Linked DNA regions of Hahella sp. HNIBRBA332. The main gene of each other region encodes a partner of the protein of the gene in region 2 in a complex. Links are inferred from orthologs where the notes say so. Each region holds a gene or a part of one and is shown on either strand. Other genes may lie near its edges.

Evidence for each region. The genes of interacting proteins can lie anywhere in the genome.
Region 1: the proteins of dsbD (region 2) and O5O45_RS17485 are in contact, whole or in part, in a crystal structure (PDB 1JZD), measured with the Escherichia coli proteins. The link is inferred for Hahella sp. HNIBRBA332 from one-to-one orthologs.

Annotation. Positions count from the first base shown.
Region 1 is NZ_CP132203.1:3,957,962-3,962,271, forward strand. What follows is about bases 1,334-4,310. They hold O5O45_RS17485 (DsbC family protein), read right to left. Parts: upstream 3,206-4,310; coding sequence 2,462-3,205; downstream 1,334-2,461. Other genes in these bases: alaC (alanine transaminase), read right to left, coding at 1,334-1,955; xerD (site-specific tyrosine recombinase XerD), read right to left, coding at 3,354-4,256. Also shown: O5O45_RS17475 (homoserine dehydrogenase), read right to left, coding at 1-712; more of alaC, read right to left, coding at 765-1,333. UniProt on the Escherichia coli protein: Acts as a disulfide isomerase, interacting with incorrectly folded proteins to correct non-native disulfide bonds.
Region 2 is NZ_CP132203.1:1,118,867-1,126,751, reverse strand. Bases 2,512-5,506 are described here. They hold dsbD (protein-disulfide reductase DsbD), read left to right. Parts: upstream 2,512-3,051; coding sequence 3,052-4,962; downstream 4,963-5,506. Other genes in these bases: O5O45_RS05250 (DMT family transporter), read left to right, coding at 5,007-5,506; O5O45_RS05260 (elongation factor P hydroxylase), read right to left, coding at 2,512-2,617. Outside these bases: 4-phosphoerythronate dehydrogenase PdxB, read right to left, coding at 1-653; O5O45_RS05265 (DEAD/DEAH box helicase), read right to left, coding at 684-1,865; more of O5O45_RS05260, read right to left, coding at 2,099-2,511; more of O5O45_RS05250, read left to right, coding at 5,507-5,894; sulfurtransferase TusA, read right to left, coding at 5,899-6,162; O5O45_RS05240 (antibiotic biosynthesis monooxygenase family protein), read left to right, coding at 6,282-6,566; 23S rRNA (cytidine(2498)-2'-O)-methyltransferase RlmM, read right to left, coding at 6,650-7,801. UniProt on the Escherichia coli protein: Required to facilitate the formation of correct disulfide bonds in some periplasmic proteins and for the assembly of the periplasmic c-type cytochromes.

The sequences.
Region 1 (4,310 bases), 2.8 Mb from region 2 along the record:
CGAACTCTTCCGCATACTGGACATCTTCAGGCGCAATCGCACTTATGCCTTCCGTATAGGCGCGCTTGAATTGCAACGGAATACCGAACGCGACAGACGCCAAAATGGTCAACTTATGCGCTGCGTCAATACCTTCTACATCAAACGTCGGATCCGCTTCAGCGTATCCTAATGCCTGCGCTTCTTTCAGCACATCCTCAAACGCGCGACCTTTGTCACGCATTTCCGTCAAAATGAAGTTGCCAGTGCCGTTAATAATTCCAGCCAGCCAGTTGATTCTATTCGCAGCAAGACCTTCACGCAGCGCCTTAATCACCGGCACACCACCGGCTACAGCCGCTTCAAACGCTACTGTGACGCCCTTGCGCGCCGCCAGCTCAAAAATTTCGCCGCCATACTCTGCGATTAGCGCCTTGTTGGCGGTAACCACATGTTTGCCGTTCTCGATCGCTTTGAGGATCAACTCTTTCGCGATTGTCGTGCCGCCAAGCAGCTCAACAACGACCTCCACTTCAGGGTCAGAAGTTACAGCGAAGATATCAGTGGTAAATTGCGTTGAGTCCAGCTCACATGCAGGATTCATCCGACGGGATGCGACACGGATTACTTCAATAGCCATACCTGCACGCGCCGCAATATCAACGCCATTGCGCGCCAGCACGTTAAAAGTTCCACTGCCTACAGTGCCCAATCCACAAATAGCTATTTTCATCTACCACGTCTCCACAACATTACGCGCTTATTATGGCGCATTTAAGAGTGCCTTAATCCAGTATCAAACCATCACTACGAAACATCGCCTTGATGCCCCGGATCGCCTGTCGCGTACGATGTTCGTTTTCAATCAACGCGAACCGCACATACTCATCGCCATAATGGCCAAAGCCCAGGCCAGGAGATACCGCCACCTTAGCTTCCAGTAGCAGTTTTTTAGAAAACTCCAGCGATCCCATATGACGATAGTGTTCAGGGATTTTCGCCCAGACAAACATGGTTGCTTTAGGCGGAGTCACATCCCAGCCAATACTATCTAAACCACGACATAATACGTCGCGACGGGACTGATACATCGCTCGAATTTCTTCCACACAGGACTGATCCCCCTCCAGCGCAGCAATCGCCGCCACCTGAATTGGGGTAAAAGTACCGTAATCTAGATAAGACTTAATCCGAGCCAAAGCCGCTATCAGTTCTGCGTTGCCACAACAGAAGCCAACACGCCAGCCAGGCATATTATAGCTTTTAGACAGCGAGAAAAATTCCACCGCCACTTCTTTCGCCCCAGGGACTTGCAATATCGAAGGAGCCTTATAACCATCAAATACGATATCCGCATAAGCAATATCCTGCACAACCCAGATTTTGTGCTCTCGGGCGATGGCAATGACTTTTTCAAAAAAATCCAACTCAACACATTGAGATGTAGGGTTGCCAGGGAAGTTCAATACCAGCATTTTGGGGCGAGGCCATGAATCAAGAATCGCCTTTTCCAATTCAGTGAAAAAAGCGTCGGTATCCTCACCCAATGGAATATGCCGAATATCCGCACCAGCAATAACAAATCCGTAAGGATGGATCGGATAACTAGGGTTCGGCACTAACACGGCATCTCCCGGCCCCATTGTCGCCAATGCTAAATGGGCAAGTCCCTCTTTAGAGCCAATGGTGACTATCGCCTCTTTCTCCGGGTCCAAATCCACATCAAAGCGGTTTTTATACCAGCGGGCGATGGCTCTTCTCAGCCTGGGGATGCCTTTGGACTGGGAATAACGATGCGTATCATCCCGCTGCGCAGTTTCAGTCAGCTTGTCGACAATATGTTTGGGGGTAGGCTGGTCAGGATTACCCATGCCAAAGTCAATAATATCTTCCCCCCTCGCTCGCGCCTGCTGCTTGAGCTCCCCAACGATATTAAAAACATAGGGTGGCAAGCGACTGATGCGCGGGAATTCCATTGCGATCTCCTGAACGGCAGAGAGTGAAGATTAAGATAAGTACATTATTGGGAACAGGCCACAATACCCCGCCCCCTGAAATGTGTCAACGCAGCGCTTATTTACAGGGAAAGAAAAAGAGATTTGCCCTTCTCCAATGCACCAGTTCAAGGAAAATGGCGCAGACAAAAAACTGTAGCTAACCTGTTAAGTAACTCCTTTTGACGCCCACTGATGTTGTGAAAATATTAATGAATTATAAAGCTGGCAAACTAATCCAACTTCACTTAGCAAAAACCCTTCCACTCATTCCACTGCTTATTGCAGGATGCGATAGCAGCACGCCCTTTACTGAGCTGAGCAACTATGAACTAAGTACGGAGTATCGAGCATGCCAAAAAGAAGGACTGTCTCCTGGCGGAGCCCAAAGATGCAACAACATTGAAAGGGAGTGCGAGATAAGAAGAAATGAGAAAAACTTTCGTTGCTAACGGAAGCCCTATCACGAACTTCCGCTAGCCAACCCCCTATTTGATGTCCAGACCCAAACCTTTGGCGAGAGAGTCCGCAGGAACATATCCAGGGATTAAGCGCCCATCGTGCAAAACGATTGCAGGGGTGCCGCTAATACCAATTTGATTACCCAAATTGTACTGATCGGCAACTGGATTTTTGCAGTCCTTGGATACAGGGTTTTTACCCAGCTTCGCTTCTGTCATAGCCCCCTGCTGATCATCCGCACACCAAACAGAAACCATTTTTTGATAGCTTCCCGAACCCACTCCCGCACGAGGATACGCCAAATAGTTAACCTGTACGCCCAGCTCATTTAAACGAGGAACTTCTTTATGAAGCTTCCGACAGTACCCACAGTCCACATCCGTAAAAACGGTGATAGATGCTTTTACCACCTCGGGCTTGAACACGATCATTTTTGACTCGTCAATTGAGTTAACCAATTCCGCACGAGTCTCTTCTCGCCGACGCTCCGCCAAGTTAGTAATTCGCCCCTCACTCACTTGATAAATATCGCCCGCCACAAAATATTGTCCATCAGCACTAGTGTACAGCAGTTGCGGATTATTGGACTCCACTTCATACACTCCCGGTATTGGGCTTGGACTAACCTTTAGGATTTTCAGCCCAGGCACAGCCTCAGCCAACCGCTGCTTGATCACTTTCACGGCTTGCTCTTGCTGCTCGTCGGCGCGCGCTCCGAAAGCGACCGACAGTGCCATTAATACCAATACAAAAGGGCGCATTACGTGCATGAATATACCTTCATCCGTTCTTGAATATATAATTAGACCCTAAAATTACACAAATGTTCCTATCAAAACTAGGTCAATTGTGTAACGTGAAATAGATTTAACCTTGCCTATTCAGACCACAGCTCAAATGAAGTAAATACGCAAAAAATCAGGAGCGAGGATGGTGTTTCGAATGTAGTTGTTGTAGCCGCGCCTTGGCTACATGGGTGTATATCTGGGTAGTAGACAAGTCGCTATGCCCAAGAAGCAGTTGAACAACGCGCAAGTCCGCACCATGATTCAACAAGTGTGTAGCGAATGCGTGACGAAGCGTATGCGGCGTTATGTTCTTAGCAATTCCACTACGCGACGCGTACAGCTTGATACGATACCAAAAGGTTTGTCTCGTCATTTCCCCGCCACGCAAACTGGGGAAAAGGACGCCATCCTCTCGCCCCCCTGTTAATTGAGGCCGAACACCTTTGATATAGACCTCCAATTGCTCTATCGCATGCTCACCCAGAGGAGTCAACCTCTCTTTATCCCCCTTTCCGACAACACGCAACACCCCCTGCCTCAAGTTAACCTGATATAACTGAAGCCCAACCAGCTCGGATACTCGCAACCCACTGGCGTACAACACCTCCAACATCACTTTATCGCGAGCCTCAATAGGTAGCGAAACATCCGGCTCAGTCAACAGCAGCTCAACTTCCGCCTCAGACATTGCGCCCGGCAATAGCCGCCCCACCTTGGGATGCTCAATCCGTAACGTTGGATCATCCTGAACAACCCCCTCCCTTAGCAGATAGCGGTAGAACTTTCGTAACGTCGACAACATACGAGCTGACGAAGCACTCTTCGCGCCTTGCTGCATGCGGACGGCCAAAAAAGAAAACAAATCCTCCCGGGAAGCCTCAACCAGCGTTCGCCCCTTTCTCTCCAGCCATTCCGCCAAGCGAACAAGATCAGACCGATAGGACATTCTTGTATTTTCAGACAGCCCCTGCTCCAGCCACAGCATTTCTATGAATCTATCTATAACTTCCTGGCAAGCCTGCGAAAAATCCATCCCAATCACCCCCTACCAAACCACCACTTTTGACCACAAACAAAAAAGGGTGGT
Region 2 (7,885 bases):
CGGCGCTTGAGCGCCGACTCGTCGACCACTTCCCCGCGACAGGTGTTGATCAGTATCTGGTCCGAACGCAGATTCTCTATCATCGACGCGTTCAATAATTCTCGCGTCGGATAGGAACCAGAGTCCGTCAATGGCGTATGCAGGGTGATGATGTCGCACTGCAACACCTCATCCAGAGAAAACAGGTTCTGCTCTCCGGCGGCCTCTCTGGGCGGATCATTGGATTTCACCTCAAGCCCCAACAAGGTCAGCGCGCGCTCAAGTCGCCCGCCTATTTCACCGCGACCAATAATGCCTACGGTCTTGTCTTCCAGCTCGAAGCCCAACTGCTCGCTCAATACGGACAGACAGCTCACCACATACTCGACCACTGCGCTGGCGTTACACCCCGGCGCATTACTGAACCCCACTCCCCGTGAAGTGAGGTAGTCCATGTCGACATGGTTGCAACCAATGGTGGCGGAACCGACAAACTTCACACCAGTATTTTCCAGCAGACGTTCGTCCACCCTGGTCACAGAACGCACCAACAGCACATCCGCGTCACGCAGGTGCTCGTTGCTGATCTCACGTCCCGGCAGTGTATGAATTTCTCCCATTGATCCGAAAAACGGCTGCAGTAGCGGAATATTCTCATCTGCAACTATTTTCATCTTCCCTTTCCTCTTGGTCGGTATGCTCGGCTACTGCAATAAGTCATCATCCGGGTGAATCAGAGCCAGCTCATGACCCAGGTATTTCTCCAGTTCCGGAATCAGGAAGGAATCGTCCTCACAGGCAAAGCTGATGGAGACGCCCGTCGCGCCCGCACGCCCGGTGCGCCCGATACGGTGAACATAATCTTCCGGGTCGTCGGGAAGATTATAGTTGACCACGTGAGTCACTCCATCGATATGCAGCCCACGGCCGGCGACATCGGTGGCGACCAACACGCGGAAGTCGCCTTTACGGAAACGCTCCAGTGTCTTCAAGCGTTTTTGCTGGGGCAACTCACCGGATATAAGCTCATTTTTGATGGAGTGGCGATTCAAGGCTTCCGACAAACTTCGTGTTTCGTCACGGCGATTACAAAATACGATCACGCGCCGGGTTTCACTGTCTTTCAACAGATTCACCAACAGCTTACGCTTGGCGCTGCTTTCCACCATGTAGACGCGCTGATCCACTGTTTTAGCGGGAAGATGGTCCACCGCCAGCATGACCTCCACCGGATCTTCGGTCCAGCGCCGCGCCAGATTCTTGATGTCTTCACTGAAGGTCGCGCTGAACAGCAAGGTCTGCCGCTCTCTCGGCGTAGCTCGGACAATACGCTTGACATCAGGAATAAAGCCCATGTCCAACATGCGATCCGCCTCGTCCAGCACCAGCACTTCCACCTGATCCAGGTAAATATCAGCGCTGGTGAGATGGTCCAGCAAACGTCCCGGCGTGGCGATCAACAAGTCCACCGCTTCGTCGCGCAGCTTTCTGCGCTGGCGATCCAGCTGCGTGCCGCCGATGACGGAGATGATATTCAGCTTCAGGTGCTTGGCGAGCTCACAGGCGTCTTTCTCAATCTGTAACGCCAGCTCCCGGGTCGGCGCCACCACCAGGGCTCTTGGCTCGCTGGAGAAGCGCTCTTCGGTTGGAATTGGGTTGGAAACCAGACGCTGCAGAATGGTGATCAGGAACGCGGCGGTTTTGCCGGTGCCTGTCTGCGCCTGGCCGATCAGATCCACGCCCTGCAACGTGTGCGGCAGCGTCTGCCCCTGAATCGGAGTGCAGCGCTCAAACTTCAGATCGCGAATAGCCTGCTCAAGTTTTGGATGTAAATTCAGAGAAGAAAAGAGGACGGCGTTATCCGTCGTTTGATCACTAACTGTCATGATTTTTGAAGATATTCCCGGCAAACCGACGTAGTCCAAACCACATACTTTATGCGATGGGCGGCTGGACCTGCAATGTTTGCAATAAGTTGTTTAAAACAAGCCCTCAACGCCTCACTCGCCAACCGCCTGCTCTTCACAGGAAGTCCAATGAGTTGGAGGTTGAAGAGCTTATCCGCGGACGCTCCGTCGCGCACCGCTTATTTGGGTTATTCCGGGATCTCCGCAAACATTCATAGCTTATCCAGTGCAAACAGAGACAGTCCGAAATTTTCCCGCCCTATGTACGTGTCCAAAAAACAGTCCAGAAGTTGCTGGGCGCGCGGCGGCAACCCTTCTTGCAGATAGCGTCGCGCCTGTTCATGAACGGCGACCTTGAAGGCCCCTTCCCCGGCGGCGCCTTGACCGTCGAGATTATCGAAACTGATAAAAAACTTTACGCCACAGGCTTCCGCCAGAATCCACTCCAACGCCTGCGGCTTCACTTCAACCCGCTCAAACTCCGCCTGACGCTGGGCGCTACGGCCATCGGGCTCGTACCAGTACCCGTAGTCGATGAGTTGGCGACGTGCTTCACCAGCGATGCACCAGTGAGAAATCTCATGCAAAGCGCTGTTCACAAAGCCATGAGCAAAATGGATTTCGTTGCATCCGCCCGTTGCGGAAGCAGGCAAGTAAATAGGCTCGCCTTCTCCGCGCACCAGCACTGTATTCAATGTTTCCCGGAACAAACCGTCGAATAATAGCTGCAAGTCTTGCGCCCTAGCGGCCGGCATGGAGAAGTCTAATCTGGAATAACTCGACAACGCGTAAAAAACCCCGATGCGTGACAGCTCCGTGTCGCTACAATCAAGCCGGGCGGCATGCCCGTCTTATGGATGCCCCATCGCCTGTGCGAAGCACTTAGAGTATAGGTGTTGCGATACATTCAGGCGGACCTTAAAAATAGTTTAACTTAACCGCAGAAAGTCGCGCAGACAGGGGCCTTGGATTATGATGGCCGATTATCGATTTTATGGATAAGGTAATCAATTGTAATTTCAACGAGAAGTTCAAGTTTTTTGAACCTTTTAGCCAGTAAATTGTCATATTGAACCAGTCCATGCCCGCGCAACCGAAGGGACGCCCGGGAAACAGGAGCGCTGGATAGCGCCACTTTAATTTTTAAGCACCTGTAGCGAGAAACATGCCCCTACTACTCAGAGCCCTATTCATACTGACGCTGTTTTGCTGCGCCACAGTCAGAGCGGAAAGCAATCTGTTCGGCGACAACAGCGGCTTTCTGGCCGAACCGGAATTCCTGCCCGTAGAGGAGGCCTACCGGTTCACGTCATCGGTGGAAGGGGACGAGCTAGTCCTGCATTGGGCGATTGCTGACGGCTATTACCTGTACAAAGACCGCATGTCCGTGACGACAGACGCGGAGGGCGTAGCGCAAGGGCGCTGGACTTATTCCTCCCCTGGCGAGGAAAAAGAAGATCCTTATTTTGGCCTGGTCTACGTCTATCACGATGAGCTCACAATCCGCGTGCCGGTAGCGGCGGAGGACGGCGCCGAAGTCGAGTTCAAAGTACGCTATCAGGGCTGTGCGGAAGCCGGTTTGTGTTATCCGCCGCAAACGGAAACAGCGCTTTTTATCGGAACGGAGTCGGATGGCGCCACGCCAGCCGCAACCACAAGCAAGACTCCCTCATCCACACCGCCCTCAGCCAACCAAGGCGGTTCCTCAGCCGCTTCCAGCATCCCAGCAAGCAAGGCCGCTGACGTTGACTTCACGTCATCCACTTCGATTACGGACTACCTCATCGCCCAAGGCCTGCTGTTCAGTTTTTTCATCCTGATGGCGGTGGGGATAGGTTTAGCATTCACGCCTTGCGTGTTCCCCATGATACCCATCCTGTCCAGCATCATCGTCGGACAAAAAGAAGTCACTCTGCTGCGCTCCTTTATCTTGTCCTTTAGCTACATCATGGGTATGGCCGCCGTGTATACCGCGCTGGGCGCTGTCGCAGGCCATTTCGGCGAACTGGGTCAGGACGCCAACATTCAGGCGCAGGTGCAAAAACCCTGGATCTTGATCCTGTTCAGCGGATTGTTTGTGTTCCTGGCTTTATCCATGTTTGGATTCTACGAGCTGCAGATGCCCTCGTTTTTGCGCGACAGGCTCAGCGGCCTGAACAGCAAGCAAAAGGGTGGTGAAATCTTCAGCGTTTTCATCATGGGCCTGTTGTCCGCGCTGGTGGTGTCGCCCTGCGTTTCCGCGCCGCTCATCGCCGCGCTGGGATACGCGGCTTATCTAGGCTCCGCATTCAAAGGGGGCATGGCGCTGTTCGGCCTCAGCCTGGGCATTGGCTTACCATTGCTGATACTCGGCACTGGCGGCACCAAACTATTGCCCCGCGCCGGCGCCTGGATGGAGCATGTGAAACATGTCTTCGGCGTCGCCCTGCTGGGCGTGGCCATCTGGATGCTGGAGCGTATCCTGCCGCCGGAGGCGACCCTGACACTGTGGGCGGTATTGATCGGCGTCTCTGCGGTTTACATGGGCGCCTTCACCAATGTCGAATCTGGTTGGAGCGGCTGGCAGAAGCTTAGTAAGGGCTTGGGGCTGGTGTTCTTCGTCTACGCCGTCACCCTGATGCTGGGCGCCGCGGCGGGCGCCAACGACCCGCTGCAACCTCTGGCGCCCTATGCGATCAAATCCGCGATGGCGGCCCCTGGTGGATCAGCCGCACAGCCGCTATCTTTTGTCAAAGTCACCTCACCAGAGCAGCTCGATCAAGAGGTCGCCAAAGCCTCCGCCAGCGGCAAGCCCGTCATGGTGGATTTTTACGCCGATTGGTGCATCAGCTGCAAGATCATGGAACGGGAGACCTTCGTTCTACCAGAGGTGCGAGCGGGACTCAGCCGCTTTCACCTTATCAAGGCGGACGTCACTGAAAACGACCAAGGCAATCAGGCGCTGCTCAAACGCTACGGCATATTTGGACCTCCCGCATTCGTCTTCTTCGACGCCAATGGCGCAGAACTGGCGTCCAAACGCTTCCTGGGCGAAATCTCCAAAAACGCGCTTCTTAATCACGTTAAAGATATATAAACTGCCCGGCGTCGCAATCATCCATCATTAAGGGTTGTCAGCGCATGCCGCAAGATCGTTTCCTGCGGGGAGTGGCGTTCATCATTCTCGGCGAATGCTTTTTCGTGCTTACCGGCATGGTGGTGAAACATATCAGCCTGGAAGCCCACGTCTGGCAGATGGTGTTTTTCCGCAATCTCTTCGGTCTGGCTTTTCTTACTCCGCTTCTACTTCGCTCAGGGCGTAGCGCCTTCAAAACCCAGCGATTGCCGCTCCATTTTCTCCGCGCCGCCCTGGGCGTCGCCGCCTTTTCCTGTCTGATCTACACCTTCGCGTCCATTCGTTTGGCGGAAGCCACCATGCTGAAGCTGATGCTGCCGCTATTTATTCCAGTCATCGCCTGGGTCTGGCTACGCGAGCGTCCAACGCCAATTTTGGCGTTTTCTCTGGGCTTGGGATTTCTAGGCGTCATTATTATCCTGCAACCGGACAGCCTTGCCGCCGCAGGACGCCTCGCCATCCTCGCGGGATTGTGCGGCTCCCTGTTCGCCGCCGGCGCCAAAGTAGTGATTGGCCGCCTGGGCTCTACCGAGCCCAGCGTCCGCATCGTTTTCTATTTCAACCTGTTCAGCACGCTACTGTCATGCATCCCCATGCTCTGGTACTGGCAGGCGCTGGAGCCGGCCACCCTGGTCTGGCTGTTTCTATTCGCCATATTGGCGACCGTCGGCCAACTATCAACCACCCACGCCTATACACTGGCTTCGCCAGGCAAAATCGGCCTGTACAGCTACGCGTCGCTGCCAATTGCCGGCCTATTGGGATGGCTAATCTGGAGTGAAGAGATATACCTGGAGCTCTGGATCGGAAGCGGCCTGATTGTCCTGGCTGGCGCACTGACCTTCTTCTATAGCCGCCCCAGAAAACCGGTAATTGCGACCGCCAAAGGCTGACGCTTCAGCTGCCGACTTTGCGTATGTGATAAAAAAACTGCTTGTCCCGCTCGCCTGAAGCCAGCAATTCATGGCCCAGAAACTGACAGAATTTAGGGATATCTCTCTGGGTGGATGGATCCGTGGCCAATACTTCGATAACGCATCCCACGTCCACGTCATTGATACGGTTGTGCAGCATCATGACTGGCTCTGGACAAAACAGACCGCACACATCCATGACGCTGTCGATTGAGTATTCCACGTTTTCGCTCTTGCTGTCGTTCATTGCAACCTCTCCATTACGTGGCGGCGATTATACACCGTCAATGCCGCATCGGCCTCAATTGCTTGGGATTGCTTGTTATACTCATAACAACAAACATTGCTAAACCGGAGGACAGCTTCATGATCCGCGTGCTGATTGAGCGCCATATCGCCAAGACCCTGGAAACCAATTACGAATACACCGCGAAAAAAATCCTGCAGGCGGCGGTGCAGGCGCCCGGATTTCTATCTGGTGAATCGCTGCGCAACGCCAACGAACCCAATTACCGGGTGATTTGGTCCACTTGGCGTTCAGTGCAGGATTGGCAATCCTGGCAGACCTCGGATGAGCGTAAGAGGCTGATGGCGGAGCTGATTCCGATGATGGACCGGGAAGAAAAAGTCACCATCCTGGAACACTCCTAAAGAAAAGCCGGCTGAGCAGCAAACAGAGACTCGGGGGCCTGAGCCCCCGAGCGTCGCTGATTGCAATCCTCGCAAGCAGCGCGTTAATGCTTCTGAAACGCAGTCAAAAAGTGTCCGGTGAGCGCCAACACGGTGACTTCTTCGCGATCATGATATAACTGCTTCACGCGCACTTCCGACTCAATATCAGCACCGACAAGGCGTTCCTGCAACCGTTGCAAACAGGCCTCCACTTCATCCATCCGCGTTTTCATCGGCAACTTGAGATTGAACAACGCATAGGTGGTCCAGTCGTAACACAACCAATCCGCCATTCGCTCCAGCGTCCGTTTCGGCTTATCCACGATATCGCATACGACCCAATCGACTTTTTTCTGTGGCTTATAGACATATCCGTCGTCGCTGACGTAAGTCACCGCCGGATCTTCCAGAAGTTCCTGCTGCAAAGCGCCATGATCGACCGCCGTCATCTTCACGCCCTGAGTCACCATATACCAGGTCCAACCGCCTGGCGCCGCGCCCAGATCCACGCCCCGCTGACCGCGCTTCAGTACGAACTCACGTTCCGCAGGGGTCAACATGGTGAGAAACGCCTCTTCTATTTTCAGAGCGGAACGACTCGGAGCCTCATTGCGAAACCGCAGACGGGGAATACCGAGCGGTAAGGCGCTGCTGTTGGGATACATCGCCAAAGCGGCGATAATGTGCTGACCGGACAAACATACCAAGTGCAGTTGAGGCAGTTCATCCGTCTTGGTTTTGCTCAGCACGCCCGCGTTGCGCAACGCCGCGCTCATCGGCGCCGTCAGCTTCCTGGCTAATTTCTGCAAAGAGCCGGCTTCATCTTCCAACGGCGTTTCAATATGCAGGAACCCGAAGGCGCCGCCGGCGCGCAGCGCTTCGACCACTGGCGAAACACGGTCAGTGGGGTCTTCAATTTCGAGGTCATGCAACGCGCAAAACACTTGCCGCGCAAAAATGCAGCGACTTACCTCTATCTCTTTATACACATCCAGCGCATTGCCTTGGGAGCAGCGCCAAAACACAACCCCTGCCCCCTTTTCTATTTTCGAGTAACCGTAAACAAACTGCAGCGAGGCGATATTCTGCAGCTCCTGGGCGCATTCTGCTTCGAATCCAGGTCGGCAGTAGGCGAGAAGTCCGATAGCGGAGTATTTGCCGGAACTTAAAGGAGAGCGTTTACGGGAAGAGCTGGCAGGGTATTTTTGCGACATCCGGGCATTTCCAATCATCAATTCATCGACGCGCCAATGCGCGGCTGGGTAAAGGCCGCTATTGTCGTCGATCCTATCGCCCCG